One region of the Nostoc sp. CCY 9925 genome, then DNA from elsewhere that is predicted to be linked to it. Evidence: riboswitches for the same ligand, from Rfam matches in the RefSeq annotation. Region 1 holds a riboswitch; each other region holds the start of a gene.

Region 1 (12,753 bases):
AAACTCAACATTCCCATTGTGTCCATGTTGGATACAAACTGCGACCCGGATGTAGTTGATATCCCAATACCAGCAAACGACGATGCTATCAGATCGATTAAGCTGATAGTTGGAAAATTGGCAGATGCCATTTATGAAGGTCGTCACGGTCAACTCGATGCCGAAGAGGATTACGAAGATTACGATGGTACTGAGTATGACGAAGAGTACGAGGAAGGTGACTACACTGAGACCTTGATTCCTGATGACGAAGAAGAAGAAGAATAGTGCTTGATGGTTCGGCTAAACTGCTGAGTAAGATAGAAATACTCGGCAAATTTGGATAGTGCTGAGTCTTGATTTTTGAAGTTATCAATTGTGAGTTGGCAACTCAAAATTGATAACTGAACACTCAAAATTCAGCCAGAAGTTAGAGCGGCTCAAGCCGCTTTGAACTTCGGTGACTCAGTACTAAGTTAGGTGAGCGATTACAATTCGAGGTCAAGTTAGGAATTGAGGGAACATGGCGGAAATATCTGCAAAACTCGTCCAAGAGCTACGCCAAAAAACTGGTGCTGGCATGATGGACTGCAAAAAGGCCCTGAAAGAAACTGATGGCAACATAGAAGAAGCCGCAGACTGGCTACGGAAAAAGGGGATTACTTCGGCAGGGAAAAAAAGCGATCGCATTGCGGCAGAAGGTCTAGTAGACACCTACATTCAACCTGGTGGCCGGGTGGGTGTACTCATAGAAGTCAATTGCCAAACAGATTTTGTGGCTCGTAACGAAGCTTTTAAAGCTTTGGTGAAGAACCTAGCCAAGCAAGCAGCAACAGCTGACAGTGTTGAGTCCTTGTTAGCTCAACCCTACATTGAAAATGAAAGCGTGACTGTAGATGAATTCATCAAGCAAACTATTGCCACGCTTGGCGAAAACATCCAACTGCGTCGGTTTATCACTTTTGGACTAGCAGAAGGCACGCAAGGTATCGTGGACAGCTACATTCACACTGGCGGTCGAGTTGGTGTGTTAGTAGAGTTGGGTTCTCAAACAGATTCAGCTGCTGCCAAAGAAGAGTTCCAAAGCTTGGCGCGGAACGCAGCTATGCAAGTTGCAGCCTGCCCCAATGTCGAGTATGTCAGCCTAGATCAAATTCCTGCTGAAGTAGCTCAAAAGGAAAAAGATATTGAAATGGGCAAGGATGATTTGGCAAACAAGCCAGATAACATTAAAGAAAAGATTGTTCAGGGACGGATTGACAAACGCCTCAAAGAATTGACTTTGCTAGATCAACCTTATATTCGGGATCAAAGTATTTCTGTAGAAGAATTATTGAAGCAAGTCAAGGGGCAAGTAGGCGAAGACATCCAAGTAAATCGCTTTGTCCGCTATGTATTGGGCGAAGGCATTGAAAAGCAAGAAAGTAACTTCGCTGAAGAAGTCGCTGCACAAATGGGAACTAAGTAGAGAAGCGATTAATCGCGTCTCTACAAAAGTTAGGAGTTGGCTTCACAATTCATAACTCCTAACTTCTTTAAAGACAGGTCAAGCCAATAGCCTGACCTGTATTTTATTAATAAAGTAGCGAAAAAGTAGCGAAATTTCGCATATAATTCAAAATTTAAAATCCTTGGGACAGTTATCCTAAAATAAATAAGTGCATTTGTACTATTTAATGGTTGATATGGGTAAGAACGAGAAGTTATGGCAAGAGCAATCGAGCGAATTGAGCGGGATATTGCAGCACTCAAAGAAGCGATTGGAGCGATCGCACTAGAACTACAAACCGCTTATGCTAGTTATCTAGCCACCTTGGGACTAGCTGTACAAAAACAGTTGATTCTAGCTACTTACCACCTTTGTACTCAAGGCTATCCCGAAAACTTCCTCCATTTGTCATTGAATCAGCGCCAACAATTGCAACAAGCTATTCGTAAGTTAGGTCAAGTGGCCGCTGAGCAGTTGGTTACTTATATTAAAAATGAGGAAGTTGGGGAAGATGAGGGAGATGACGAAGTTGGGGAAGATGAGGGAGATGACGAAGTTGGGGAAGATGAGGGAGATGAGGGAGATGGGAGGGTAACATCTTCTTCATCTGCTGTGTTTCTTGGTGTCTCTGGCCTTCAGCCTTTTACTCCTGATACCTCTAGTCCTATAGAACTGGCAAAATGGCAACAGAACTTAGAGGAGGTTACCCAAGAGATACTGAAAAAAGTTTCCCATGATGCAAATCTTTTATTACAAAAAGCCGCGATATTACCCAAAAAATTACCAGAACCGATTTTAGCAGCTGCGGCTGCGGCTGCATCAGAAGCATCTGCCGAGGTAATGCCAGGGCCACCCAACTTATTAAACTTAATAATTGAAATTGAAAATGAGCAGCAGTCAGAAGATTCTAGTCTGACGCAGATTATGGCTATTAATTTGCGACTAGGGGAAATTGAATTTGCTGACCCTACACTCTCATCTGAACGCAGACAGATCCGCGGTATCTTAGTTCAGCTAAACAAGCTAGAACGAGAGTATCAAAAGAAACTTCGAGAAAGGGCAGTTGCTGAAGCCGAAGCTGCCTGGCGTGCTAGTTGGTTTGAAAATTAGTCATTAGTCATTTGTCCTTTGTCGATTGTCCTTTGTCCTTTGTTATTCACTAATGACCAATGACTAATGACCAATGACCAGTGACTAATGACCAGTGACTAATGACTAATGACTAATAACTAATGAGTAATGAAAAACCAGATTGGATACGATTGCATAAAGCCTTGGCGGTAGAAGCCGAACATGGCTTCTCAGATTTGGTGGGCAGACAATACCGTTTCAGTGAATTTCTGAGCCTGACTTTGGGAAAATTTCCCGCAGGCTTACCTCAAACTGAACGCCGTCGTTGGCAAGGACTAGCGGTGCAATTTGCTAGTTATCCACATTTAGCACTGGAAGAAAGACAAAACTTAGTAGCAGAAACTCGTAGGTATCTTTACCAGCTACAGCAGGAGGAAGAGGGGGAGGAGGGGAGCAGGGGAGCAGGGGAGCAAGGGAGAATTTATCAATCCAAAACTCAAAATCTAGCAACTCCAATTGTTGCTGAAGTGAGTCGGAGGCTTGCTCCGAAAATTGAGCAAAAACTGAGTGATTTACCGGAAATAGGGTTTAAAAGAGCTGATAACTTAGCGCGTCTTGGTTTATACACTGTCCGCGATTTGCTTTTTTATTATCCCCGCGACCACATTGATTATGCGCGTCAGGTGAATATCCGTGAGTTACAAGCCGGTGAGACAGTGACAATAGTGGCGACGGTGAAGCGCTGCAACTGCTTTACTAGCCCCAAGAATCAGAAATTATCAATTTTAGAACTGCTAGTCAAAGATAATAGCGGTCAAATCAAAATTGGGCGTTTTTACGCAGGTACGCGCTTTAGTAGTCGCGGTTGGCAAGAAAGTTTAAAACGCCGCTATGCCGTAGGTAGTATTGTAGCGGCGTGTGGGTTGGTGAAAGAAAGTAAATACGGCTTGACGCTGGATAATCCAGAACTAGAGGTTTTGGCAAATCCAGGAGATCCGATTGAGTCGCTGAATATTGGACGCGTGGTGCCAATTTATGCATTGACCGAAGGAGTGGTGGCGAATTCAGTGCGACAAGCGGTAATTGCTGCTTTGCCCGCTGCGGCTCAACTCAAAGATCCTCTGCCAAGTGGTTTGCGGCAGAAGTATACTTTGATGGAATTGAAAGATGCGATCGCTAATATCCACTTTCCCAAAGACGGCGAAACTCTGCAAGTCGCCCGTCGTCGCCTAGTCTTTGACGAATTTTTCTACCTGCAACTCGGTTTACTGCAACGTCAACAACAAGCAAGGGCAATTCAAACCAGCGCTATCCTCGCGCCACGCGGTCAACTTATAGAAAAATTCTACGAAATACTGCCTTTTAAACTCACTAGCGCACAGCAACGAGTCATCAACGATATCCTCAACGACTTGCAAAAACCTGCACCAATGAATCGTTTGGTACAGGGCGATGTCGGTTCGGGTAAAACTGTTGTTGCTGTGCTAGCTATCCTCGCAGCAATTCAATCTGGCTACCAAGCCGCGTTGATGGCTCCTACAGAAGTTTTGGCAGAACAGCATTATCGCAAGTTAGTTAGTTGGTTTAACTTGCTGCATTTACCAGTGGAATTACTGACTGGTTCCACTAAAACTGCGAAACGCAGACAAATACATTCTCAGTTAGAAACAGGTGAATTACCGCTGTTAGTAGGAACTCATGCCTTGATTCAAGACCCTGTAAATTTCCAGAGATTAGGGTTAGTAGTGATTGATGAACAGCATCGCTTTGGGGTAGAACAACGGGCGCGTTTACAGCAAAAAGGTCAGCAACCCCATGTGTTAACTATGACAGCTACTCCGATTCCCCGAACTTTAGCACTAACGATACACGGGGATTTAGATGTTAGCCAAATTGATGAGTTACCACCAGGACGGCAAAAGATTCAAACAACAGTGCTATCAGGTCAGCAACGCAACCATGCCTACGACCTGATGCGTCGAGAAGTTGCCCAAGGAAGACAAGTTTATGTAGTTTTACCCTTGGTGGAAGAGTCAGAAAAATTAGATTTGCGATCGGCTGTGGATGAGCATCAAAAGTTACAGGAGAGTGTCTTTCCAGATTTTCAGGTGGGGCTGCTGCATGGTCGCATGAGTTCAGCCGAAAAGGACGAAGCGATTACTAAATTTCGTGACAACCAAACACAAATTTTAGTTTCGACTACTGTTGTTGAGGTAGGTGTAGATGTACCTAATGCTACAGTTATGCTCATTGAACATGCAGAGCGATTTGGGTTATCGCAACTGCACCAATTACGGGGGCGTGTTGGTCGTGGCGCGGCTCAGTCCTACTGTTTGTTAATGAGTAGTTCTAGGAGTCCTGATGCTCAACAAAGACTGAAGGTGTTGGAACAGTCTCAGGATGGCTTTTTCATTTCGGAAATGGATATGCGTTTTCGTGGCCCGGGGCAAGTATTGGGAACTCGTCAATCTGGAGTGCCAGATTTTACCTTAGCAAGTTTGCTTGAAGATGAAGAAGTTTTACTTTTAGCACGCCAAGCAGCCGAGAAAATCATAGAGATGGATGTTACTTTAGAGCGTTGGTATTTGATGAAAGAAGAGTTGAAATATCGGTATGAGCGGTTGATGGGTGGGGCGATTTTGACGTAAAAGAATACGGTATTTAATTCAAAATCTGTGCTAAATCCAACACAAAGCCAGGTAGGACATCCTCTCCTGATAAACTACTAGGCGAACGCAGAATCTCAACATCCTGTCCTGGGCGGTAAATTTCTACTCTTTGGTTTTGGGGATCGATTAGCCAACCCAAACGCACGCCATTGTTAATATATTCTCGCATCTTTTCTTGTACGCTTTTTAAGCTGTCTGAAGCAGAGCGTAATTCCACAGCAAAATCAGGAGCCATTGGTAGGAATCTGTCGGGGTCTGGATTTAAGGCTTCTAATCGCTGGCGACTCACCCAAGACGCATCAGGAGACCGATTTGCACCATTAGGAAGTTTGAAACCCGTTGAAGAGTCAAAAGCCAGCCCCGTACCATCAGCATCAGTCCAATTACCTAAGCGCTGTGTCAGTCTACTATTTCGATTTCCGCTTTCCCATCCAGTTGGCGGCATGATAATTAATTCTCCCTCTGCCGTGCGCTCAAGTCGCAAATCTCGATTATTCTGACACAGTTGGAAGAATTGCTCATCTGTTAATTCAATGGCAGGATATAAAGTAAGGATCAGGGCAGTCATATTTGCCTTTTAATTTTGCTATCTGTAGATTATGAAGTTATTTTCAGGAGTGTTGTCTCTATAAGTGTTTCTGATTCCAGATTTTGTGGTGATGGTGCAAGTTTCCTGACAAAACTTCATCAAAATCATTAAATTCAGCTAGGATTACAGCTTTTCAAACATTCTAAAAAAATTTATGCAAAATTGGCCTTCTTGGATTCCTACTCCCCGGTTTTGGGTGAATGCGATCGCTCTCATTCTACTAATAATTGGTTTACAACACGCGATCGCCTATCTGGGAATGATTCTTTTTATGCTGATTAATTTGCTACCCAAGTTTATTTTTGTCAAGTTAATCTATTTATTTACTTTGATAGCCCAACTGTGTCCCATCATAGTGGTGGCATTTGTTCACCATTGGCTACATGGGTTTTTAGATCGCTTCTTCCCAGAAAGTCGAGTAACGGAAACAGAATCAGCCCCAGGAATTTTTCCCAGTTTGCTCAGTTGGTGGGAAGGACTATATGGTTGGTCGGTGAATATTCTCTCAACGGTAATAGCATTTGGTATTTTAGGGCTTTTCTTACCATCTCCTGATTTATTTAATTTATTAACTTTATTTAAGAATGAAGTACCACATCTGCCGACAATCTCAATCTTCATTCAAGTAATTATCGCTGCCTATCTTTATCAATTTGAGTATTTAGTACATCAGCATTTGATAGCAGCAGCTAGACAATAAACTTCCAATCAAATTACTGTAATATATGCTTCTAGAGTGTCCTTAACTTTAGAAGCTTTACAATATGGAGTAATTTCAGAATAATCTGGTTTTACTGTCCAATCGTAATGGCGAAGCAGTGTAGAAAGCACGATTTTCATTTCCATTTGGGCAAATTCCATGCCTAAGCAACTATGGGAACCACCACCAAAACCGATTAGTCCAAAAGGATGTTTTTTATCTTCTTCACGAGGTGGTGCAAAGCGGTCGGGGTCGAAGCGATCGGGATCGGTGTAAAGTTCTGGTAGACGGTGAGTCAGCATTGGGGAAATTGTCACAAACCAACCAGCGGGAATGCGATAGCCTGCATATTCAATATCTTTGAGGACGCCACGATTATAGGCATACACTGGGGGATAAAGGCGTTCTGTTTCTTTGAGGACGTTGGTTAACTCTGGAAATTGTTTGAGGTGAGACAGAGTTAGGGGATTATTTCCCACAACTGCTAACTGTTCTTTACGTAATCGCTCTCGCCATTCTGGGCGATGACCTAATTCAAATATTACCCAACTCAGCAAAGAAGCTGTGGTTTCATGTCCAGCAAACAGCAGTAATAATGCTTCGTTGATTACCTGTGCTTGGCTCAATTTATTGCCGTCTTCATCAACAGCTGCTAGCAGTAATCCCAAAACATCTTTTGATTCTTCTAAATTACCATCTTCGATACGCTCTTGCATCGCTTGATTCAAAAAAGCTACTAATTTACTTCTGGCATTTTGACCACGACCATATAAAGTAAAAGGAACATTCCATTTGACTATTGCCAAACTACTATCGATTAATTGTGTAAACCAACGACTAGTTTGCTCTACTTCGCTTTCGTTTTGACTTCCCAAAAACAGGCGAGTAGCAACTCTTAGAGTTAACTGACGGAAACTAGAATTTAAAGAAATTGTTCCTCGTTCTCCCCAATTTTTAAGGAAGTCTTCTACTATCTTTTGAATTGTGTCGAAATATGTAGCGATCGCTTTTCCGTGAAATGCTGGATACATTAAGCGACGAGTAAGCCGATGTTCTTCCCCGTCTTGTAATAAAATATTGTTGCCAAATGTGGGTTCCAGGAAATACCAGCCGAGCCGCGATGACATATTTTCTGCTTGTTCTACCAGCACCAGGCGATTAGCATCAGGACCAATCAAATAAGCACGTTTACGTCCCAGCACCCTGGTCTTAAAAACTGAACCATACTGATGAAATCGTCGCCATATATAGAGTTCTAAATCGCGGAAGATTTCCAAAGTCTCGCCCAAGAAGGGCAAGCCATAAGTACCAGGTATTTCTTCGGCGGACTTTAGCGGCCTCATATTTGAATACCTCCAGCAGTAATTAGCTATGCTAATTAATTTTAAGAGGTGCGATCGCTATCATTACGAGCGAGTGAGATTTTTTAATCAGTTGATTTGTCTGCCTTTTGTAGGATGGACATTTTGTGCGCCTTTAGTTATGGGCACGCCAGACACCCACCCCACAAAAAGTAATTAGGTATTTTTTATGTTGCCTGTGTCACCGTCCAAGTAGAGTAAGCATCTTCCACAAATGTGCTTTGACGGCGAGTTCCTTGACGCTTAGTCATTCTAACTTTGAGGGTAGTTATGTAGACTCCATCCATTAACTGATGTCCATAACCTAAAACTTGACCAATCTGCCCTGTTTTTTGATGCAAAGCATAATCTCCAATATTTATCATGGTTTTAACTCCCTAATTAACTCCAGTTACAGCAGATTTCAAGAACCTTGAAGTACAACATCTAGGTCTGTTAGCTAGGCACACAGCCTACTCTCATTCAGAATTCTGAATTCTCCTCTTGTTAAGCTGCAATCCGGGGTCGGCTATTGGATGCGGTTTGAGTTAGCAGACGAGTATATAAGTGAGTTAGTCGAAATGCCACACTATACCAACTAAAGGCGATTTCTGTGCGTTGGCGAGCCGCTTCACCTAACTGGTCTCGCCAAGCTGCATCAGCAATAATGCGGTCTATGGCAGCAGCAAAAGCTACTTCATCTTTTGGCGGTGCAAGTAATCCTGTGACTTCTGGGACAACAGTAAATTGCAATCCCCCAACATTACTAGCTACCACTGGAGTTTTACTCGCCATTGCCTCGATGGCAACTAAACCAAAAGGTTCATAGTGGCTGGGCACTACGCAGACATCAGCAGTCGCATAGTAGAAGGGAAGGATAGTATCATCTAGGCGACCGGCAAAGGTTGTACAATTTTCTAGTCCGAGTTCAGTAACGATGTTGGCAATGCGATCGCGTTCGATGCCATCACTCTGACCAGGACGGCTACCACCGCCAATCACTAGCTGGAAGTTAGGCTCATCTCTGAAACTAGACTTGGCAACGGCTCTTACCAAGGTTTCTATTCCTTTGCGGCGGTCAAAGCGTCCAACATAGAGAACTATTTTGGCGTCTGGTGCAATTCCTAATTTCTCCCGCGCCACAGACCGCGGAATTTCCCCAAATTTGTCGATATCGGTGCCGCAAGGAATCATTTCAATATTTCCCTTGCTGGAAACGAGTACCCGCATATGCTTCTGCTCTTGCGGACTAGTTGCAACCACACAGTCTACAGTTTCCAAGCAGGCTTTTTCTACAGCTAATCGCTGGGCAGCAATTACAGGAATATCACCAATACTTCTGTATTTGACCGCTCCTAAAGAGTGGTAAGTGTGTACCTGAATCAGCGGTTGCTGCTTTTTCAATTCCATGCCAACCCAAGAAGACAACCAGTAGTTGGTATGAATTAGGGAGTAATGGAACCCTTGGTCTTGCTGGAATCGCTGGAATTCTCTGATGAATTCTGGTAGATAGTCGAATAAGTTATCTCGCCCGATAAATTCAGATGGACCGGCTTTTAACCGAATAGTACGACAGTTTGAACTATGTTGAACGATCGCAGCTTGTTCGGGACTGCTACGACGAGTGAACATATCCACTTGCCAACCAAGCTTTGCTAGTGCATAACCGACTTGACGCACATATACATTTTGACCTCCAGCCTCTTCTTGACCAATTTCAATAGCTGGGTCACCATCAACAGAAATTAGGGCAATGCGATGTTTCTTATTCTGGAACATGGTTGAACTTTACCTCAAGGTAAATAATCCTGCCTCAAAAGCCAGAAATCAAGGTAATATTATCCTCTCCTCAAGGCCGAGGGCAGGTACAACGAAGTGCAAAGTTACCAGCCAAAGGACACTGACGAGAACAGGGCATTACTTGTAAGAATGCTGCTCGTTCAGTCTCTTCTCAATGCCGACGAAGTTAGCTGACGGGCTAGGACTGAGAGATGTCCTTCTGGAAAAAGTTATGAATTATGAGTTATGAGTTATTTATTTAGTAACTTTTAACTCTTCACTCCTCACTTTCTGCAAGATACGCCCCAGAATTGGTTCCTCCGCTCCGGTTTACCGTTTACAAAAGTTTTCAGGTAATAAAGTGGATTAGGCAGACTGATTTAATTTTCTTAAGATTTTATAACGTGGGTTTATTAACTATGTCAAGTGTCATGAAGAAGAGGGACTGGGAGTATGCTTCCTTAGGAGTGAGGAGTGAGGAGTTATTCTCCTTGTCTCCCTCATTTTCCCTACTCCGCACTACCTCCAGCCATCAATAAACCAATTTGTTCTACGGTTGTGGTTTGTGCATCTAAAATATCCACAAACTCACCTCTGTAGATTACGGCAATGCGATCGCTCATGGCCATTACTTCTTCTAATTCTGTAGAAATATACAAAATTGCTGCGCCGCGATCGCACTCTTGCAATAATCGAGAATGTACTGCTTGTGTCGCCCCTACATCTAAGCCCCGCGTTGGTTGCATGGCGATAATTAAATCTGGTTTTTGTGCAAGTTCCCGCGCCAAGACTATTTTTTGTTGATTTCCCCCCGATAGCTGACTTACTTGCACATCTTCTGCTGTGGCGCGGATATCAAATTCTTGCATGGTAGATTTGGCATAATTGGCGATCGCTATTTTTTGTAATAACAAATAGCGGCAAAATGGCAGGGTTTTAAAAGTCCTCAAAATCAAATTTTGAGCAATAGTAAATTGCAATACTAAACCTGTTTTTTGCCTATCTTCTGGAATATATGCGATGCTTACTTCCCTTGTAAAAAATTCAATTTTCCCCTGTTTTGCACTTCGTAAAAGAGCAATTGCATCTGCTAATTCTCGTTGTCCATTTCCATCGACGCCAGCAATTCCGAAAATTTCTCCTGCGCGCAGTTGAAATGATATATTGCGTACAGCAGTCAAACCTCGTTCATCTTCAACTTGTAAATCCTGCACCGATAATATTATCTTTCCTGGTGATACTGGAGATTTATTTATTTGTAAAACAACTTCGCGTCCCACCATTAATTCTGCTAATTGTTGAGGTGTTGCTGCTTGAGTTGTTGTAGTTGCTACTACCTTTCCTTGTCGCAATACTGTTACTGTATCGCAGAGATTTATCACCTCTTCTAATTTGTGGCTAATAAAAATAATTGTCTTACCAGCAGATGCAAGTTGACGCAAGATACTAATTAATGATGTTACTTCCGGCGGTGTTAAAACTGCTGTTGGTTCATCGAGAATCAATAATTTTGCTTGACGGTAGAGGACTTTGAGAATTTCTACTCGCTGTTGTGCCCCTACCGATAAATTTTCTACCTTAGCAGTAGGGTCAATCGCTAATCCGTAACTTTGGGATAATGCAGCAATTTCTTGTTGCTTTTGACGTAGATTTAGACGCCAATTTTTATTTTTTCCCAAAATAATATTTTCTGTGACAGTCAACTGTGGTATCAGCATGAAGTGTTGGTAAATCATACCAATACCCAGTTTAATAGCCTCATGAGACGAAGTAATTTTTACTGGTTGTTCTTTGAGATAAATTTGACCAGCATCAGGTTGATAAAGACCACTAATAATATTCATCAAAGTAGTCTTACCTGCTCCATTTTCTCCTAGAATTGCATGGATTGTCCCAGCTTCAATACTCAGATTTATGTTATCATTTGCAATAAATGAACCAAAGAATTTAGTGATTTTTTCTAAGCGTAAATATGTCATTTGCAGCGATTTTAAAAGGAATATATAGAGCCGGGGCGAATAGAATTCGCGGCTACACAGGCAAAGTCCGCCTCCGCGGACTAAGATAAAATTAAGAAAAGTATTGGGCGAATATAATTCGCTACTACACAACTAAAGTCCACCTCCGTGGACTAATGAAAAAGAAAGGTTTTTAACCCACGTTCGCCCTTGGCGTTCCCACAGGATAGGTGGGTTTTGTCTGTGTAGCCGCGACTTCTAGTCGCCCAGGCGAGTAACTATTTAAAGTCGTTATTTTTTTACACAACGGGTATCTTTACCACCTTGTTTGCAGTTTTCAAAAGTAATTTTTTTATCTACAATTTCTTGTTTGATATTCAACGCCTTTTGTTTGAGTGCTTCTGGTACTGTTGCTCCAAATTTTCCTAAAAATAAAATATCTGGTTTTTCTAGTCCAATTGTATATATTTGTCCTTTAAGTTGTTTTTGTTTTGCGAGTTCTGCTATGTAGGCAATGGCTATATCTAATCGTTTGACGGCACTAGTTAAAACTGCTTTTGGGGCAACATCCAACTGGTCTTGAGTATTACCAAAGGCATAGACTCCTTTATCACTGGCAGTTTGTAATACTGCGGCGGAGGCACTATCTAACCATTGATAAATTACGTCTACTCCTGTGGAAATTAAAGCTAGAGTGGCTTCCTTTCCTTTAGCAACATCATTCCAATCTCCTGTAAACGTAGAAGTAATCTGAATATTTGGTTTGACAGATTTTGCTCCTAATTCAAATCCCCGCAATTCTTGTTGAGTGGCTTCAAATTCCTGTCCGGCAATATAAGCTAATTTGTTGGATTTAGTTAAAGAAGCACCGATAATGCCACACAAATAACTACCTTGTAGGTGGTCTATTCGTAAAGCGGCAATGTTATCACCTTTGATAGAACCATTAACAGCTACAAAGAATGTGTTGGGAAACTGTGAAGCAACTTGTTCTACCGCTGCATCAAATTGTCCGCCGTGGGCAAATACTACACTGTAGCCTTTACGAGCAAAATCTGTTAAAGTTTCTGTTTGATCTGCTTGTACTACTTGTTCGACATAGGCAATGTCTCCACCCAGCTTTTGTTTCGCCAGATTTACACCTTCATAACCAGATTGATTCCAGGCTTTATCGGTGAT
Region 2 (5,275 bases), on a different contig from region 1:
TGTTGCAAACAACAAATAAAATGGAAAATCAACAAAATGAATTCCAAACAAAAACGTAATAAGAGACAGCAACTTATTGATTTATATGGCTCTAATTGTTGGTGGTGTCGCCAGAGTATGTCAGAGAAAAGACTGACAATTGAACACCTTTTACCCAAAAGTAGCGGCGGTTCTAATTCTTTTGAAAACTTGCGTATTTCTTGTTTTAAGTGTAATAACACTCGTGGAAATAGTATATATCCGCCTCTCTCTATAAAAGGTAACTGTTTCTAAGTAGTACCTGAATTGTTTGAGTATCTTATCTTTTAGGGTGGGTATCTTACCTGCCCTTTTCACTCAATTAACCAGGAAAAATAAACAAAAGATAAAAATGCATAAGATTCTAACATTCCATGATGAAAAACTTCTACGCCGTGCGCTGACTCACCGTTCTTATGTTCATGAAAACCCAGGAGAAGGCGAACATAACGAACGCCTAGAATTTCTCGGTGATGCTTTGCTGAATTTCTTAAGTGGTGAATATCTCTATCGCCGTCACCCACACAAGGGAGAAGACGAATTAACGCGGCGGCGTTCTGCATTGGTAGATGAAAAGCAACTGGCAAAGTTCGCAGAAGAAGTAGATTTAAACTTTAAAATGCGGCTAGGAAAAGGTGCTATTCAAGACGGAGGATACTACAATCCCAATTTACTTAGCAGCACATTTGAAGCTGTTCTTGGTGCTTATTATTTAGATCATAATTCAGATATTGAAGCAGTTCGGGCAATTATAGAACCGCTGTTTGATTCTGTACCTGAAGAAATTGTTGTTTCTCGTTCTAATGTAGACTCAAAAAATCGTTTTCAAGAATGGGTACAACGCAATGTTACCCAAACTCCTCCTAAATATTTCACTGTCCAAACAGGCGGTTTGTCTCACGCACCAGAGTTCATAGCTAAAGTACTTGTAGATGAAAAAATCTATGGCGAAGGTAAGGGACGTAATAAAAAAGATGCTGAGAAAGCTGCTGCTGAAGATGCGCTAGCTAAGTTGAAAAAACAAGGTTTAGTGTAGAAATAATTTTTTATTACATCCAAATGTGAAGAAACCAAATCAAAATCATTCCAAGCAAAGTTGTTGGAATTTAAATAAAATTTATTACATCTTCACTTCCAATGGTAAAACCACAGTGAAAGTTGAACCAATCCCCACTTCAGAAACTAAGTTAATTTCACCTTGTAATAGTTTTACTAACCGCCAAACTATTGCCAATCCTAATCCTGTACTATCAGGAAGGTAAGAACGATCGCTAGCACTGACACGAAAATAGGGTTCAAATATCTGGGCTTGGTCTTCCGGTGCAATGCCAATTCCAGTGTCAGAAATTGCGATCGCCCATCTGTGTTTTTCCAACACCTGACACATTACAATAATAGTCCCCGACTCTGTGTAGCGAATTGCATTACTAATAAGATTTGTAACAATCTGTTGCAATTGAAAAGAATCTGTAAATAATTCTTCAGGAGCGCGATCGCAATCTACTACGATTTGTAAGTTTTTCTCCACAGCTAAAGGTTCCAACATTTCACAGACATTATTAATGAGTTCCGGCACATTGGTGGGTTCTAGTTGGAGTTTTATCTGTCCCGCATCATACCGCGAAAGTTCCAGTACATCATTAATTAAGTGAAGTAATTGTCTACCATTGCGTAGCACCCGTTCAATATGTTCTAAATTAGTATAGTTGTCTTTTATCTTGGACTTTCTTCGTTGTTGGCGTAAAAACAAATCCGAGTAACCAATAATTGAAGTTAGAGGATGTTTTAATTCGTGGGCTAGTTGGGAAATATACTCTTGATTGGCGCTAATTAACCGCGTGAGTTCCTGATTGTGCAGCGTTAATGATATTTGTAACTGCCTCAATTCTCGCAAGCGTTCTTCAACATAACTCTTAAAACACCGAGCGATCGCTTCATCTACAATAGCGTCAATCAAACGCATAGAACGAATTATCTCTGCGGGTGTTCCTTTCAGTAAATATGGGTGAATAGTGTCAAATATTACTGTTCTTAACAGATGATATTCTCTGGCAATTTCTGTTGCATCAAAACCTTGTTCCGCTCGAATCGCCCCATGCTCAAAACTGGCAACAATTATCGACTGAATATCATTATCCTCAGATTTTGAAAGTACCGTTACCATTGCTTTCAAAACATTAGGAATATGGTTTTTGATGGCTGTATAAGATAAATCATCAGCACTTTCAATCTGTTGATCTTTGCGAACTGCTCTCACCCACTTATCAAGGATGGTATCAGTTTTTTCAGCCAGGAATTGACTAAAATCCATTATGTTAAATTCAGCTAACAGAGAGATGAGTAAATTTCCATATGCAAATAGTTTATCCACTAGAGCGACGTTTTACCAAAAAAACTTCCAAAATTCACCTATCAAAAGTAATAAATTTCATCTATCGTTGCGTCGGCTAGCAAAAACTTGACGTATCGCTCGACAAACTTCAGTATATAAAATTTTTCTGTATAATATATATTATCTTCATTAATAAAAATCTAGTAGTTAACAATGTTGAACATTGACTAGATTACTGCTGCTTCACCGACTATACAGTGATTTTAATTCTAAAATAACTAAATTTCTCAAAGAATATAATATTTATTGATTAAGTAAAAACAAGGTTAATAACTTGATTTAAGTATTAAAATAAACAATATTTTTTAGAAGAGAGATGATTTTTACTGAGCGTTAATGTTATACTCTTCACGTTGATGTTGTATTGTGCATAATTTCGTACCTATTAGAGTAAGTCAGCCTAATCCAGCACATCAAAGTGTGTAACGCTGGAGCGGAGGAACCAAATTGTGGGGCGTATCTTGGAGAAAGTTATGAGTTATGAGTTATGAGTTATGAGTTATGAGTTATGAGTTATGAGTTTTTAATTAAATCCTCACTCCTCACTTCTGACTCCCAACTAACAACTAACAACTTTCTTCAGAGGGGCATCTCTCAGCCCTAGCCCGTCAGCTAACTTCGTAGGCATTGAGAAGAGACTGAAGAGACGGCATTTTCATAATGTTCCGATCTCATCAGTGTCCGAGGCTGGTACTGCTCAATTTCTTGTACCTGCACTTAACCCTGTTGAGGTTCCATAATGATCTTTCAATTGAATTTAGCAGCGATCGCGGCGATCGCTGGACAAACTGCTTGGAAAAAAGCAAAACCCGTCATCAGCAAAGATGTCTTCTTTTTACCTGTTTTGGGTTTTTTGGGAATAATTGTGCTGTGGTGGATTGTTGCACTTGCCAACCACGAATTAATGCCCACCCCACCAGAAGCACTATCAGCTAATCTGGACTACATCTTAAATCCCTTCTACCAGCGAGGGCCGGGCAACTTAGGAATTGGTTGGTTATTAATAGCAAGTCTGCGAAGGGTAATACTAGGCTTTTTATTAGGTGCGTTAGTAGCCATACCTCTAGGGTTTCTCATTGGCATGTCCAGACCGGCAATGCTAGCTCTCAATCCCATCATTCAAATTTTTAAACCCGTATCGCCTTTAGCTTGGTTGCCCATTGCCTTAGCTATTTTCAACTTAGCAGAGCCTTCAGCCATTTTTGTCATCTTTATTACCTCCTTATGGCCGACAATTATTAATACCGCCTTAGGAGTTTCTAGCGTTCCCAAAGATTATTTAAATGTGGCGCGAGTATTAGAAATGCCCCGTTGGCGGCAGATTATAAAAATCATTTGGCCTGCAAGTTTGCCCTATATTTTTACAGGTTTGCGAATTAGTTTAGGCATCGCTTGGCTGGTAATCGTCGCCGTAGAAATGCTCACAGGCGGTATTGGCATTGGCTTTTTCGTCTGGGATGAATGGAGTCGCTTAAATTTGAGTTCAGTCTTTCTAGCCGTATTAGTAATTGGCGTAACCGGATTAATTCTTGATTACGCTGTTGGTAAAATCCAAGAAATAGTAACTCGGCGTCCCACACCTTCCAACTAAATTACAGCAGAATTCAGAAGTCAGAATTAGAATAGTCTCTCAGCCTAGCTTTGAGACTTAGATGGTGTAATTTGCGCTTCTTGGAATCTGCTGCAAATTGTTTTGCACCAAAGTAGACAACTGCTTTAATTTTGCGCCTTTGCGTCTTTGCATCAGCAATTAATCATCGAATTTTAAATTTTGGATTTTGAATTTAACAATTCAAAAATGATTGATTTCAGAGAAAGTATTCATGCATGAAATCAATCTAAAATCTAAAATCCAAAATCCGAAATTGAGTCACCAATGGAGCCACAAAAATGAGTGACCATAACTACACTCGACGAGATTTTATCAAAGGAATAGGAGCAACCACAGCCGGAATCGCCTTATCTTCCTGTGCAATTTCAGGAGATAGATCCGCGCAAGGATTAACAGAAGAAGCCTTAGCTGTGCAACCAGTAGTTAAATCTGACGATTTAGAAAAACCCGATCTTACCATTGGATACGTTCCCGTTAATGATTGTGCACCATTTGCGATCGCCTGGAAAAAAGGCTTATTCCGCAAATATGGTTTAAACGTCACACTCAACCGCGAAGCCAGTTGGGCAAACTCCCGCGACGGCTTAATCTTTGGTCGCTTGGATGCTTCACCCGTAGTATCCGGCGCCGTTACCAACGCCAGAATTGGTGCCGAAGGCGCACGACACGCCCCCCTGTGTGCTGCGATGACCATCCACCGCCACGGTAACGCCATGACCATGAACAAAGCCATGTGGGATTTTGGGCTGCGTCCGTGGTACGAGTACCAAGAAAAATATGGCGATGGCGCCCTAGAAGCCTTTGGCAAAGATTTTCGAGGCTACTTCGATAGTCAGCCACCAGAAAATAAAGTTTGGGCAGTTGTGCTGAGTTCCTCCATTTACGAATACTTTATCCGTTACATATCCGCCGCCGCCGGTGTCGATCCTTTCAAAGAATTTCGCGTCATCATTGTTTCGCCGCCTCAGATGGTGACAAACGTGCGAATTGGCGCCATGCAAGCTTATATGGTTGCAGAACCTTGGAACACCAGAGCAATTACAGGAAACGAAAACATCGGCTTTACCTTTGCCCAAGGCAAAGAAGTTTGGCAGGGACATCCAGACAGACTTTTGGGAGTGATGGAATCTTTCATCGAAAAATATCCTAAAACCTATCGTTCTCTGGTCAAAGCCATGATTGAAGCTTGCCAGTATTGCAGCAAAGTGGAAAATCGCCAAGAAGTTGCCGAACTGCTGACAGACCGTTCCTTT
Region 3 (12,753 bases), on a different contig from region 1:
ATTCAAGCCGCTGACACCACAATTTTCTACGATATTCCAGACAACCTTGCCAAACAGCCAGGAGAACACTCGACATTTTTATGGAGATCTAGAAGTATTTGGTTGATGACTCAAGCCGCAAGGTGGGGACAAATTAAAGCATTTCCTAAAGATGCCGAGAAACTAGCCGAAAGAGGTTGGAGAACGGATTTATATCGAGAGATAGCAACTGAAATGGGCATTGAGTGTCCTAAGGATGATTACAAAGTTGAACCACCAGAAGTATTTATAGATAAGAAAGGCTTTGATCCCAGCGATCCAGTGGGCTATCTGAATAGTTTTGCTATCAGGGCTAATGCTCCCACTAGTTTTTTCATGTCTTAAATACCAAATTCAAATATTGGCCGTGACTAAATTATTGTTGGAGCATTTGATGATGGAATATACCTCATTGCCTATTGATACTCAGAACCAAGTTATCTCCCGTCCTGGATTTTTGGAAATTGAAAATTTAGTTAAGTCTTATCCGACACCAGATAAAGAGAATTTTGTTGTGTTAGATGGAGTTAATCTAACGATTGGTGAAAATGAATATATTTCTGTAATTGGTCACTCTGGTTGTGGAAAATCAACCCTACTGAAGATTATCGGTGGTTTTGAAAAAGCAACTTCTGGCTCAGTACTCTTAGATGGAAAAGAAATTCGTAAGCCAGGAGCAGACAGGATGATGGTGTTTCAGAATTACGCATTGTTACCTTGGTTAACAGTGCGAGAAAATATCCGTTTAGCTGTGGATGAAGTGTTAAAAAATGCTAATCGATCTGAAAAAATTAGCATTGTAAACGAACACTTGTCAATGGTAAACTTAACGGCGGCGGCTGATAAGTATCCTGATGAACTTTCTGGAGGTATGAAACAACGAGTAGGTATTGCCAGAGCTTTAGCAATTCGCCCCAAAATGTTACTAATGGATGAACCTTTTGGAGCGCTAGATGCACTCACTCGTGGGAAATTGCAGCGGCAAGTATTGGATATTTGGGAAAATCATCGCCAAGCAGTGATGATGATTACCCACGATGTAGACGAAGCAATTTACATGTCCGATCGCATCGTATTAATGACCAACGGCCCAGCTGCTAATATCGGTGAGATCTTAGAAGTTCCTTTTGAGCATCCACGCGATCGCGCTGCCATGCGAAACTCAAAAGAATATTTTGAACTCCGCAACCACGCCCTAAATTTCCTAGATCGATATTTCACGCAACACGAGTAAAGTAGATTATCATTTTTTTAGCGGGTAGCCTAATTCAAATTCACCAAACCTGGATTTGAAGCGGAGGAACCATATTGTGGGGCTAATCTCATACATAAGAAGTGAGGAGTTAAGAGTCAGGAGTTATTAATTATTAATATTAACTCAGTACTCAGGACTCCCAAGAGAGAGACACCTTCCAGTCTTAGCCCGTCAGCTAACTCCGTAGGCAATGGAAGGAACCCCCAACACTTTGGCTGTAATACAGTTGTTATTGGGGTTTCCTCTACCGATTTTAAATTTTAGGTTTTCGATTTTAGATTGGGTTTTTGCAGAACAATCCAAAATCCAAAATCCAAAATCCAAAATCCAAAATTGGTCGCCCAGCTTCTCATTGCTTGTTCGTTTAATTTGGAGAAGTAAAACTGTGAAAATTAAGCCAATGTTAGCACGTCTGCAAAGTGCCATAGGTCGAAATGACTTAATTGAACAAATGGTATTATTGCCAGAACCCAAAAATCCATTTTCTCAACAATCTCCCGCAGCAAATTCAGTTAACTTAATTGTTGCCTATGATGCTTCTCCTAACAGTCATACGGCATTGGATCTTGCCTTTTGGATTGCCCACCAAACACGTTTGGCCACCAATACAGAAGTTACAGTCCAAGCTGTTTATGTATTAGAAGACAATGAAAGCAGCCACTATCCAAACATCTTGAATTTTCCCATACAACAGCCTTCATTAGAATGTCAGGTTAGTGAAATATCAAAATCTGCCACAGTTGTCTTAACTCAACCCAAATTGCAGACAGTCATGACTCCCTTGCAAGAAGCGGATAGAATTCTTTGGCAAGCACGGAGTTTGGCGGAAGAATGGCAAGGTTCTTTCAAATCTCATTTGCGGTTTGGTTCTATTTCCACAGAGCTGAAAAAAGTTGTGGAATTAGAAGCTGCCGATATCCTATTTGTTGGCTGTAAATCTGTTAATCACCCCATGATTGAGGCACTAGATTCTGATTTTCCCTGCGCCGTTTTGGGTATTCCTACCTGTATTGATGAATAACTGCTATTCAGAATTTCAATAATTATATCAAATTCTCATCTTAGATAAGTCACCTACATTTAGGTGGCTTTTTTCGCTACTATCCAATCAATTAAACTTCGGAGTTAGAGTGTGGAAAACTGGCAAGCCATCCTCAGTGTGATTACATTTATCGGCGTCATCATTTTAGTGATGACCGAATGGGTACATCTCACCATTGCCGCGTTATTGGGAGCATTGTTATTAGTTTTTACCAACGTCATGACCTTAGAACAAGCTGTTGGTTACATCGGCAATAGTCATGGAACGCTCGGTTTATTCTTTGGAGTTATGGTGCTAGTACGAGCTTTTGAGCCTACCAAAATATTTGAATATTTAGCTACTCAAATAGTCATCCTTGCTAAAGGACAAGGCAAGCGTCTATTACTCGGTATTGTGGCTATTGTCACACCAATTTGTGCCGTTTTGCCTAATGCCACAACAGTTATGTTGTTAGCACCTTTAATTCCACCAATGGCGCAAGAAGTTGGCATAAATTTCGTACCATTATTGATTTTAATGGTATTTGTTGCTAATAGTGCCGGACTGCTAACTTTAGTTGGCGACCCCGCTACATTTATTGTTGGTGATGCAGTGAATATTAGTTTTACTGACTATTTATTGAAATTGAGTTTAGGAGGAGTAATTGCTGTTGTCACAGTAATTGTGACACTACCATTTTTATTCCGTAAAATATGGAATACACAACTAGATAATCTCGAAGAACTGCCACATCCTCAAATTAATCATCCGCGAGCTTTAAGTGTGGGTGCAGTTATTGTCTTTTTTGTGCTGCTGTTTTTTGTAATTGGAGAATCTCTAACAGTTCCCATCTCTCCTGCTGCTGTGGCTTTATTAGGAGCGGCTTTAGCTTTACTGTTATCTCACCACAGCAAAATTGATTCAGTTAATAATATTTTACGGGATGTAGATTGGAGTACATTAATATTTTTTATGAGTATTTTTGTGTTAATAGGAGGGCTGGAAAAAACAGGTGTAATCAATGGTTTATCAGGAATTTTTGCAGCTATTTTAGGAAAAAATATTATTCTTGCTTCGTTAGTTTTGTTATTTTTTGTGGGGCTATTATCTAGCGTAGTGCCTAATATTCCTTTAGTAGTGGGAATGGTGCCCTTACTCAAACAGTATATTGTCACTGTTGGTTTAGCACCCGCAGAAGTTCTAGCACAAGATTTTCAAGGACAGTTTCCCCCAGAAGTATTACCACTGTTTTATGCCATGATGTTCGGTGCAACTTTGGGAGGTAATGGCACACTAGTGGGAGCATCATCTAATATCGTAGCTGCTGGTATTTCTGAGCAGTATGGACGGCGAATATCGTTTAAAACTTTTTTGCAATATGGTATTCCAGTGATGTTATTGCAACTAATAACTTCGGCTTTTTATGTGTTAGTTCGCTTTTTGCTCTAGCAGAATTTAAAATTCATAATTCATAGAGACGTTGCAATGCAACGTCTCTACCAACCATTTTATGCATAAATGAGGGGTAAGACCCCTCATTCACCAACTGCTAAGAAGTCGGGATTTTCGTTTAGTGATCGCTAATATCTGATGATATGCAATACGTCACGCACAAAACTATAGCCGGCTAAATCCCAAAGTAAATAGAAAACAAAGCCAATCATTGCCAAGCGACCATTCCAAATTTCTGCTTGGGGAGTCCAGCCAAACAAAAACGCATTGCGGTCTACACCGTTATATTCTGGTGCAACTGCTGGTAAATCAGTAGATGGACGAGTTTCTTTAGTTGCCATTTTTTCCTCCAAAGTTTACTATTTTTTAGGATTTTAACCTTTAGTAGCCAACTATCCGTAGGATGTCACGCAGGACGCTAAAACCGGCTAAATCCCAAAGTAGATAAGCAACAAAACCAATCATTGCAAAACGACCATTCCAGATTTCCGCTTGGGGAGTCCAGCCAAACAAAAATTCATTGCGATCGCGGCCGTTGTAAGCTGTAGCAACTGGTGGTAAATCAGTAGATGGACGAGTTTCACGAGTTTCCATTGTTTTTTCCTCTTAAATTCAACTGTTTTTTAAGTCTTTTATGTGCAATCTTGGATGCACATTCTTTGGGTAAGACTGTCATTAGCCATTTGTTAATTGCAACAAACAAAGTACAACTGACAATTGCGTTTTATCCGGTTCCAATTATTGGCGAATTTCTACAATAGTTAGTTGCCATTTTTTTGCTCTCAATTCTTTATTTGTTAACTTTAATGTATCTATTTAAATTTAAATTGCTTTCTGCCTGTGGACACAAACTACAAGCACTTCTTCTGGACGATGGTTAATAATTTCTTTTTGGAGACAAATCAACCTTGAGAGGGTGATAAAAATAGGTACTTCAATAAATGCTTTGGATTTGTGAGCAAACTATAATTTAATTAAAAATAAACGCGATAAAAGCAATTAAAAATTTAAAAAATAACGTTATATATATTAGTAGCAAGTACCAATTTGATTAATATTTGCACCAAGAGATAATAAAATTTATATCTTCCGCTGTATAGGCTTTTCAATCTTTGGAGAGATGCTTTAAACACCTAAATTCCACGATTCTGATCTAAAGAGTTAGGTATTGCCATAGGTACACAGATAAATACTAAGAGTTATTTCTTTTGGAAATTCTTAATCCGCCCAAAAATTAAACACTAAGACAAGGAAATACAATGTTTCAAAGTACGGAAATCATGCTGGGACTCTATAAGCCACTATTATGGGTGGCACAGGTTCCAGTAGATCCCTCAGTGATCACGCCTTCGGGGCCGCGTTTTTTTGTGGCTTTAATCTCCGGCGTGATTTTAGCCTTTGCTTTTCAATTAGTCCTGACTAATCTCTCCGTTGCAGCCGGTATTTCCTACCTGGGGCGTCCATCCGACTCAGATTCAAGTGGTGGCGAAGTCGGAAGTGTGGGCGGCACCATTCGCAAAGTTGGTACAGCAGTAGGAATCTGGACATTAGTCACTGTAACTATCGCTTTATTAATTGCCTGTTTCCTGGCTGTGAAGCTGAGCCTTGTGATTTTAGACCCAAGGTTAGGAGCAATTCTCGGTTTGGTGATTTGGGGTGCTTACTTTTTGCTGCTGGTTTGGGTAAGTTCCACCACCGTAGGTTCGTTAATTGGTTCGGTTGTAAATACGGCAACCTCCGGTTTTCAGGCGATTATGGGAACAGCGACTGCTGCACTAGGGGCAAAAGCTGTTAATAACCAAGTTGTAGCTACAGCTGAAGCCGCGGCAGCTGCTGTGCGTCGGGAACTAGGAAGCGCCATCGACCCAGTAAGCATCCGGGAAAACATAGAAGATTACTTAGAAAAGCTGCGTCCGCCAGAACTAGATTTATCGAGGATTCGCAGTGATTTTGAAAATTTACTCAACGATCCGCAAATAAAAGCGATCGCGGGGACTCCAGACCTCCGCAATATTGATCGCCAAAAGTTTATCGATTTAGTCAGCAGTCGTACCGACCTTTCCAAAAGAGATGTTAGTCGCATTGCTGATACTTTGTATAAAGTTTGGCAACAGGTAGTCAGTCAGCAAGCACCCACCCAAGACCGTTTAGGTGAATTAATCGACTATCTCAAATCACTGCCACCCGGACAAACCAAGACAGATGAGCTCAATACCAAGCTGGATCGGTTAGTGGCAGAAATGCGTGGTTCCAAGGAATCTGAGCAAAAAGCCGCACCTGGCCCAATTCAAAGCACACTGCAACAAGGACTCTCTGCTTTAACTGGCATAGTCTTGGGACGGACTGATTTATCTGATTTGGACGTGGAAAAAATCTTGGGTAGTCTGACCACTGCCAAAGACAAAGTTACCAAACAAGCAGATAAGCTAGGTTTGCCCACACCATCCCAACCCTATAGCCCAATTCGGGCTGATGTGGAAAATTACCTGTTCAATACCTATGCTTGGCAACTCAGCCCAGAAAGAATTGGTCAGGAATTTGCCGATGTCATCTACGACCAAGCAGCCGATCCTGGGACAATTCGCAGGGAACTAGAAGGACTATCCCGCAACGATTTTGTCAATATTTTGCAACAGCGGGGACTACTTACCCAAACCCAAATTCAGCGCATTGCAGACAGACTAGAAACTGTCCGCAAAGAAGTGTTGCTCACAGTCACAGCCCAAGAAGAAAGAGAAATCGTACAAGACTTGCAACGCCGAGTTGAAAGTTATCTGCTGGTTACTCCGAAAGCAGATTTGACACCCGAAGGCATTGAACGGGATTTCAAATCACTGTTGCAAGACCCAGAAGCAGATTATGAAACTCTGGTGTTGCGGCTGGCGCAGGTTGAACGTACCGAAATGCGGCAGATATTACTAGAACGTAGTGATATCCAACTGTATGAAGTAGACAGCATTTTGGACGAGTTGGAAAAACAACGCGATCGCGCTTTAATTGAATCCAAAAGTCTGGCAGAACAAGCACAATATCAAGCAGAAACTCTGTGGTTGAATGTCGAATCATATCTGCGTAACACTGGCAAAGCAGAACTGAATCCTGATGCCATCCGCGCCGACCTTAAAAGGCTACTGGAAGATCCCCAAGCTGGAATTTCTGCCATTCGGGCGCGATTGTCTCGCTTTGACCGCGATACTTTGGTACAGTTGTTGAGCCAGCGGGAAGATTTGACCCAAGACCAAGTTAATCAAATCATCAATACTGTTGAAGAGTCGTGGCATGGTATCCGCCATGCACCCCAAGCTTTAGCACATAAAGCTAAAGAGCAATACGAATCGGTGACCACCACCATCGCAGATTACCTCCGGAATACTGGCAAACAAGAACTCAATCCAGAAGGTATTCAACGGGATTTGAATAGATTATTTGAAAATCCCCAAGATGGAGCCATAGCACTACGCCGTCGGTTGTCCCAAGTAGACCGGGATACATTGGTGAAACTGCTCAGTCAACGTCAAGACTTGAGCGAGCAGCAAGTCAATGAAATCATTGATTCTGTACAAACCTCAATTCGCAACATTGTACGTGCGCCTCGTCGTTTAGCTACCAGAACACAGCAAAGAGTAGATACATTCAAAGCTTATCTGGAAGAATATCTGCGCCAAAGTGGTAAAGAAGAACTCAACCCAGAAGGTATCAAACGCGACCTACAACTCCTGTTGCACGATCCGCGAGTGGGGGTAGAAAATTTTAGCGATCGCCTAGCTCATTTTGATCGTTCTACCATTATCACCCTGCTGAAAATTCGTGAAGATATCACCGATGAAGAAGCAGCGCAGATTGCTGATAACATCGTTTCAGTTAGAGATCAATTTGTTGAACAAGTGCGGAGCATCCAACGAGGCATTCAAGATGCAATTGACGGAGTTTTTGCCCGCATCCGCAACTATCTTAACTCTCTGGATCGCCCAGAACTGAACTATGATAGTATCAAGCGCGATGTTCGCATCTTTTTTGAAGATCCCCAAGCTGGGTTTGAAGCTCTGCGCGATCGCCTGTCTTCCTTCGATCGTGATACCCTAGTGGCAATTATGAGTTCTCGTGAGGACATTTCCCAGGAGGATGCCAACCGGATCATCGACCAAATTGAACGGGCACGGAACACAGTATTACAACGTGCAGAACGCCTACAGCACGAAGCTCAACGCCGCCTCGAAGAAGTGAAACATCAAGCACAACGGCAAGCAGAAGAAACCCGGAAAGCCGCAGCTACAGCAGCTTGGTGGTTGTTTGCCACAGCAGTCGTCTCCGCTATTTTCTCCGCATTGGGAGGAGCGATCGCTGTAGTTCTTCTCTAAGTTTATAAGTTGTCTCCGCTAAATTTTCAGCCTCCCGATGGGGAGGCTTTTCTATTTCTATGTCATTAGTTTTTAGCGCTGCAATCTCAGCAATTAGATAGTTGTTTGAGATTTGTTGAATGTTTTAATTTTATGAAAGAACTTGCAACAAAATCTCGGCTTATTAGTAACAGACCATCCGGTAAAAGTTAATAATCTTTAGCTAAGTAGGAATTGAAAATAATGGAAAACACAGGAAATACAGAAAATACATTATTTGATAAAATCTTCCGTGACAGTAATGGCAAAATTGTTTTAGCTCAGCCGCCAAACCCACCACTTATTCTCTGGGCAGTAGCTAGTTTACTATCTCTAATTTTGACAACTGGCAAAATCAATACAGTATTAGATGTACTGGCAGATGGCTCCTTGTTCACTTGGGCGTGGCTGGAATTATTTGATGGCGTTAATTATTTTCGCAGAGCGCTAGGTCTTGCCGTATTCATTGTTATTATTGCATCAAAAATTCTGTAGTTAATACCAATTCACGAAAATTCTGATACAAATGATTAGTCTTTAAATTCTTCCCCCTTGGTCCCTACGCCCTGCTGCCTATTTGTATCGATTTTAAAGTGAAATGATATAAGCAGCTGCACATTTAAATTGCATAATTAATTAGGGCGGGCAAGATGACCACCCTACAAGATTTTTATCAAATTTAGATATGCTGACGAACAGTTTATAATCGAGTCAATAATAAAGAACAGTAATCAAAAGAGGTGTTTGCAAACACCTCTTTTTTATTCATTGGGAAACAGCATAATCCAGTAAATATGCAACTCAAATGGATAGTAGCTTATTGCACGCCATTTTTCTTGAACCACGCCAAAAGGCGCTGCCAACCATCCTTAGCTTCTGTTTCGCGGTAAGAGGGACGATAATCGGCAAAAAATGCGTGGGGTGCATCAGGGTAGACAATGATTTCAGATTTACTGCTGCTGGACTTGAGGCGATCGCGCATTTGCTCTACTGTATCTATAGGGATACCTGTATCCTGACCACCATAAAGTCCGAGAACCGGGACTGTCAGTTTTGATGCGATATCAACGGGATACTTGGGCTGAAGTTGAGTAGCATCACCGACGAGTCGCCCGTACCATGCTACACCTGCCTTCACCTTGGGATTGTGCGCTGCGTATAGCCAGGTGATGCGGCCACCCCAACAAAAGCCTGTAACTGCTAATTTATTTGCATTACCCTTAGCTGATTTCACAGCCCAGTTTAGCGTGGCGTCAAGGTCAGATAAAACTTGGGCATCTGGTACTTTGGCAATAATTGGGCGAATTTCGTCGATACTGCTTAATTTTGAAACATCGCCTTGACGGACAAACAATTCCGGAGCGATCGCCAAATACCCCAACTTGGCAAAGCGGCGAGTGATATCCTGAATATGCTCGTGTACGCCAAAGATTTCCGGGAGTACCAGAACAATGGGGAAATTCTCCCCACTGGCGGGTACTGCTCTATAGGCAGGAATTTCGCCATCTTTAACGGGAATTTTCACTGCACCAGCGACCAACCCCTTGGTATCAGTGGTGATGACTCCGGCAGAAATCGGTTGCACTGCCAAAGCAAAACCCGTCGCCAAGGTGGCTGTGGCGATAAATTTGCGGCGAGTTATTTCTTTCATCATCTCTACCTTGAATTGGCGAAAACTCTGTTGTTTGTTATCCGTACAGTACTATAAAATAAATACTAGGCTTTCGCAATCAGCATACGGGAATATTGACTATATATGTGCAACAACCGAGGCGATCGCAGTTGTAAATAACTGGCTTGTGGTGAGTAACATAGCGATATTCATTGTCAATATCGCTATATTTAAGCAAATGCTTATGCGATCGCTAGCAATGCTTAAACAAAACTTATGAATGATTCGACATTAGCAATAAATCTTGTTTGACAGTAATCAAGTGTAGTATAAAAAAATACGTAAAAAAGCAATTATAGTAATTTCAATTACTACAAAAGGGGGAAAAAGCACAGCTTTATCCTGACCCTTCTTCCCTGTTGAGTGTGATTATTATTTTTGATGATAGGTTAAGTTCTTTTCTGGAAAATTCTTATACAGGACTACTATATTGATTGCATGAAAAAATTCTCTACCTGTACAGACAAGGGTTAATTGCGTCCCTACTCTTTGCCTATCGCGCTTTCGCTGTACTTGGCGCACCATGCAAATAATTTTCAAAATTAAAGCTAATTACTACATTTTTGCAAGTAGCAAATATTAAAAATCTATTGTATAAACTAATGATAGTAACTAGCAGGATAGATGAATAAGAGTAAAATTTAAATATTCTTAACACAAAGTTTAACAGGTATCTGGAAAATAGTAATTGCTGAATGAGTTAAGACGGTGCAATATTGAGAACTATTTCAGTGATATGTAGTAATCCTATTTGATTTTTGCAAAGCCAAATATAACTTGAAAAGACTTCTTGACTATTGCCTCTTGCCTTCAGACGGTGAGCAAAGCCGAACCGTTGCCTCTTGCCTGTTGACCCAAATAAGTTCAAAAATTTAAGCGGACTGCTATAAAATATCGCCAAGTCACAGGAAATCAAATACATTAACAGTTCATCTGTTATTTTTAGGAATTAGCTTGCCAGCACTTAAGTTTATATAGAGCGAAAAATACATGGGACAAGGATTTTTACAAATCGGCTTAACGCTGTGTATCGTTGTAGCAATTACTCCGGTATTTGGCAGATACATGGCGCGTGTTTTCTTGGGAGAAAGAACACTGCTGGATTTTTTAATCAACCCGATAGAGCGAAGTATATACGTACTAGCGGGTGTTCGCAGAAAAGATGATATGACGGGCTGGCAATATATCCGGGCTGTAATATACACTAATATGATGATGGGAATTTCGGTGTATTTACTGCTATTTTTTCAGAAATTCTTACCTTGGAATCCTAATGCCTTAGGTAGGCCTAATTGGGATGTATTGCTGCACACAACTATTTCCTTTTTAACGAATACCGACCAGCAACACTATGCTGGCGAGACAACGTTGAGTTATTTTAGTCAGGTAGCCGCTTTAGGCTTTTTGATGTTCACCTCCGCAGCCACCGGCTTAGCGGTGGGAATTGCTTTTATTCGGGGGTTGACGGGTAGACGACTAGGTAACTTTTACGTAGATCTCACCCGTGCCATCACACGAATATTACTGCCAATATCAATTATTGCTGCGATCGCCTTGGTTTTAGTAGGTGTACCACAAACATTAGCCAACACTATGGATGTGACCACCTTGGAAGGAGGAACCCAGTATATTGCCAGAGGTCCAGTAGCATCCTTTGAGGCGATCAAAATGTTGGGCGAGAATGGCGGTGGCTTTTTTGGTGCTAATTCTGCCCATCCCTTTGAAAATCCCAATGGCGCTTCTAATTTAATCGAAATGATCGCCATGATTTCCATACCAGCAGCCTTGATTTACACTTATGGCGTGTTTGCCAACAACATCAAACAAGCGTGGCTGCTTTTCTGGATGGTGTTTGCGGTTTTTGTAGTACTGGTTGGAGTCACAGCCGTGGCAGAACTGCAAGGTAATCCCCTGGTAAATAGAACCATTGGATTAGAACAGCCGAGTTTAGAGGGTAAAGAAGTCCGATTTGGTTGGGCCCAAACGGCATTGTGGGCAGTTATGACCACCGCCACCATGTGTGGTGCCGTGAACGGGATGCATGATTCCTTAATGCCACAAGGAATATTTTCGACTCTCTTCAACTTATTTATCCAAATTATCTGGGGCGGTCAAGGAACTGGAACAGCTTACTTATTTATTTACTTAATTCTCACCGTTTTTCTGACTGGGTTAATGGTGGGACGCACCCCAGAATTTTTAGGACGCAAAATTGAAAAACGGGAAATCGTCCTTGCCAGCGTAGTCCTGTTAATTCACCCAATTGTAGTTTTAATTCCCAGCGCGATCGCCTTAGCTTATCCCATTTCCCTATCTGGAATTAGCAATCCTGGCTATCACGGTATTTCCCAAGTAGTTTATGAATTTGCCTCAGCCGGGGCAAATAATGGTTCTGGCTTAGAAGGATTGAAAGATAACAGCCTCTGGTGGAACTTAAGTACTTTAGTTAGCTTAATAGGAGGACGCTACATTCCGATGTTTGCCATCCTACTGTTAGCTGATGGGATGTCTCGCAAACAGCCAGTCCCCGAAACTCCCGGCACCCTGAGAACTGATTCTTTGGTATTTATTGGGATCACCGCTGGAGTAACCCTCGTTTTGGGAGTATTGACTTTCTTTCCGGTTCTAGCTTTAGGCCCCATAGCCGAAGGTTTGCAACTAGCCTCTGGCAGCTAGAAAAGTTATGAGTTATGAGTTATGAGTTATGAATTAGTAACTCTTTATTTTTAACTTCTAACTCTTGTACAGACGCAATTAATCGCGTCTCTACTCCTAACTCTTCTTGTACAGACGCAATTAATCGCGTCTCTACTCCTAACTCTTCTTGTACAGACGCGATTAATCACGTCTCTACTCCTAATTCTTGTACAGACGCGATTAATCACGTCTCTACTCCTAACTCTTCTTGTACAGACGCGATTAATCGTGTCTCTACTCCTAATTCTTGTACAGACGCGAT

What was found. Region 1 has a riboswitch for cyclic di-AMP ahead of ACM0OY_RS24130 (glycosyltransferase). Riboswitches for the same ligand answer to the same signal wherever they lie in the genome.
Region 2: it holds a riboswitch for cyclic di-AMP, as region 1 does, so the genes downstream of both, ntrB (nitrate ABC transporter permease) here and ACM0OY_RS24130 (glycosyltransferase) in region 1, are expected to answer to the same signal.
Region 3: it holds a riboswitch for cyclic di-AMP, as region 1 does, so the genes downstream of both, ACM0OY_RS18460 (universal stress protein) here and ACM0OY_RS24130 (glycosyltransferase) in region 1, are expected to answer to the same signal.

The regions. Positions count from the first base shown of each region.
Region 1 is NZ_CAWUDO010000054.1:37,430-50,182, forward strand. Features, by position in the region: gene rpsB (30S ribosomal protein S2) at 1-267, shown strand, start outside; gene tsf (translation elongation factor Ts) at 503-1,447, shown strand; gene ACM0OY_RS24095 (hypothetical protein) at 1,685-2,578, shown strand; gene recG (ATP-dependent DNA helicase RecG) at 2,701-5,187, shown strand; gene ACM0OY_RS24105 (Uma2 family endonuclease) at 5,201-5,776, opposite strand; gene ACM0OY_RS24110 (hypothetical protein) at 5,952-6,497, shown strand; gene ACM0OY_RS24115 (cytochrome P450) at 6,506-7,840, opposite strand; gene ACM0OY_RS24120 (hypothetical protein) at 7,869-8,018, shown strand; gene ACM0OY_RS24125 (hypothetical protein) at 8,026-8,223, opposite strand; gene ACM0OY_RS24130 (glycosyltransferase) at 8,345-9,616, opposite strand; cyclic di-AMP (ydaO/yuaA leader) riboswitch at 9,778-9,999, opposite strand; gene ACM0OY_RS24135 (ABC transporter ATP-binding protein) at 10,126-11,595, opposite strand; gene ACM0OY_RS24140 (BMP family protein) at 11,866-12,753, opposite strand, start outside.
Region 2 is NZ_CAWUDO010000034.1:30,709-35,983, forward strand. Features, by position in the region: gene ACM0OY_RS18430 (HNH endonuclease) at 37-273, shown strand; gene rnc (ribonuclease III) at 371-1,054, shown strand; gene ACM0OY_RS18440 (sensor histidine kinase) at 1,139-2,329, opposite strand; cyclic di-AMP (ydaO/yuaA leader) riboswitch at 2,798-3,052, shown strand; gene ntrB (nitrate ABC transporter permease) at 3,150-4,001, shown strand; gene ACM0OY_RS18450 (ABC transporter substrate-binding protein) at 4,301-5,275, shown strand, end outside.
Region 3 is NZ_CAWUDO010000034.1:36,089-48,841, forward strand. Features, by position in the region: gene ACM0OY_RS18450 (ABC transporter substrate-binding protein) at 1-363, shown strand, start outside; gene ACM0OY_RS18455 (ABC transporter ATP-binding protein) at 416-1,252, shown strand; cyclic di-AMP (ydaO/yuaA leader) riboswitch at 1,284-1,475, shown strand; gene ACM0OY_RS18460 (universal stress protein) at 1,674-2,294, shown strand; gene ACM0OY_RS18465 (SLC13 family permease) at 2,406-3,743, shown strand; gene ACM0OY_RS18470 (chlorophyll a/b-binding protein) at 3,875-4,087, opposite strand; gene ACM0OY_RS18475 (chlorophyll a/b-binding protein) at 4,128-4,340, opposite strand; gene ACM0OY_RS18480 (MFS transporter) at 5,006-8,104, shown strand; gene ACM0OY_RS18485 (hypothetical protein) at 8,327-8,617, shown strand; gene ACM0OY_RS18490 (dienelactone hydrolase family protein) at 8,940-9,773, opposite strand; gene kdpA (potassium-transporting ATPase subunit KdpA) at 10,785-12,470, shown strand.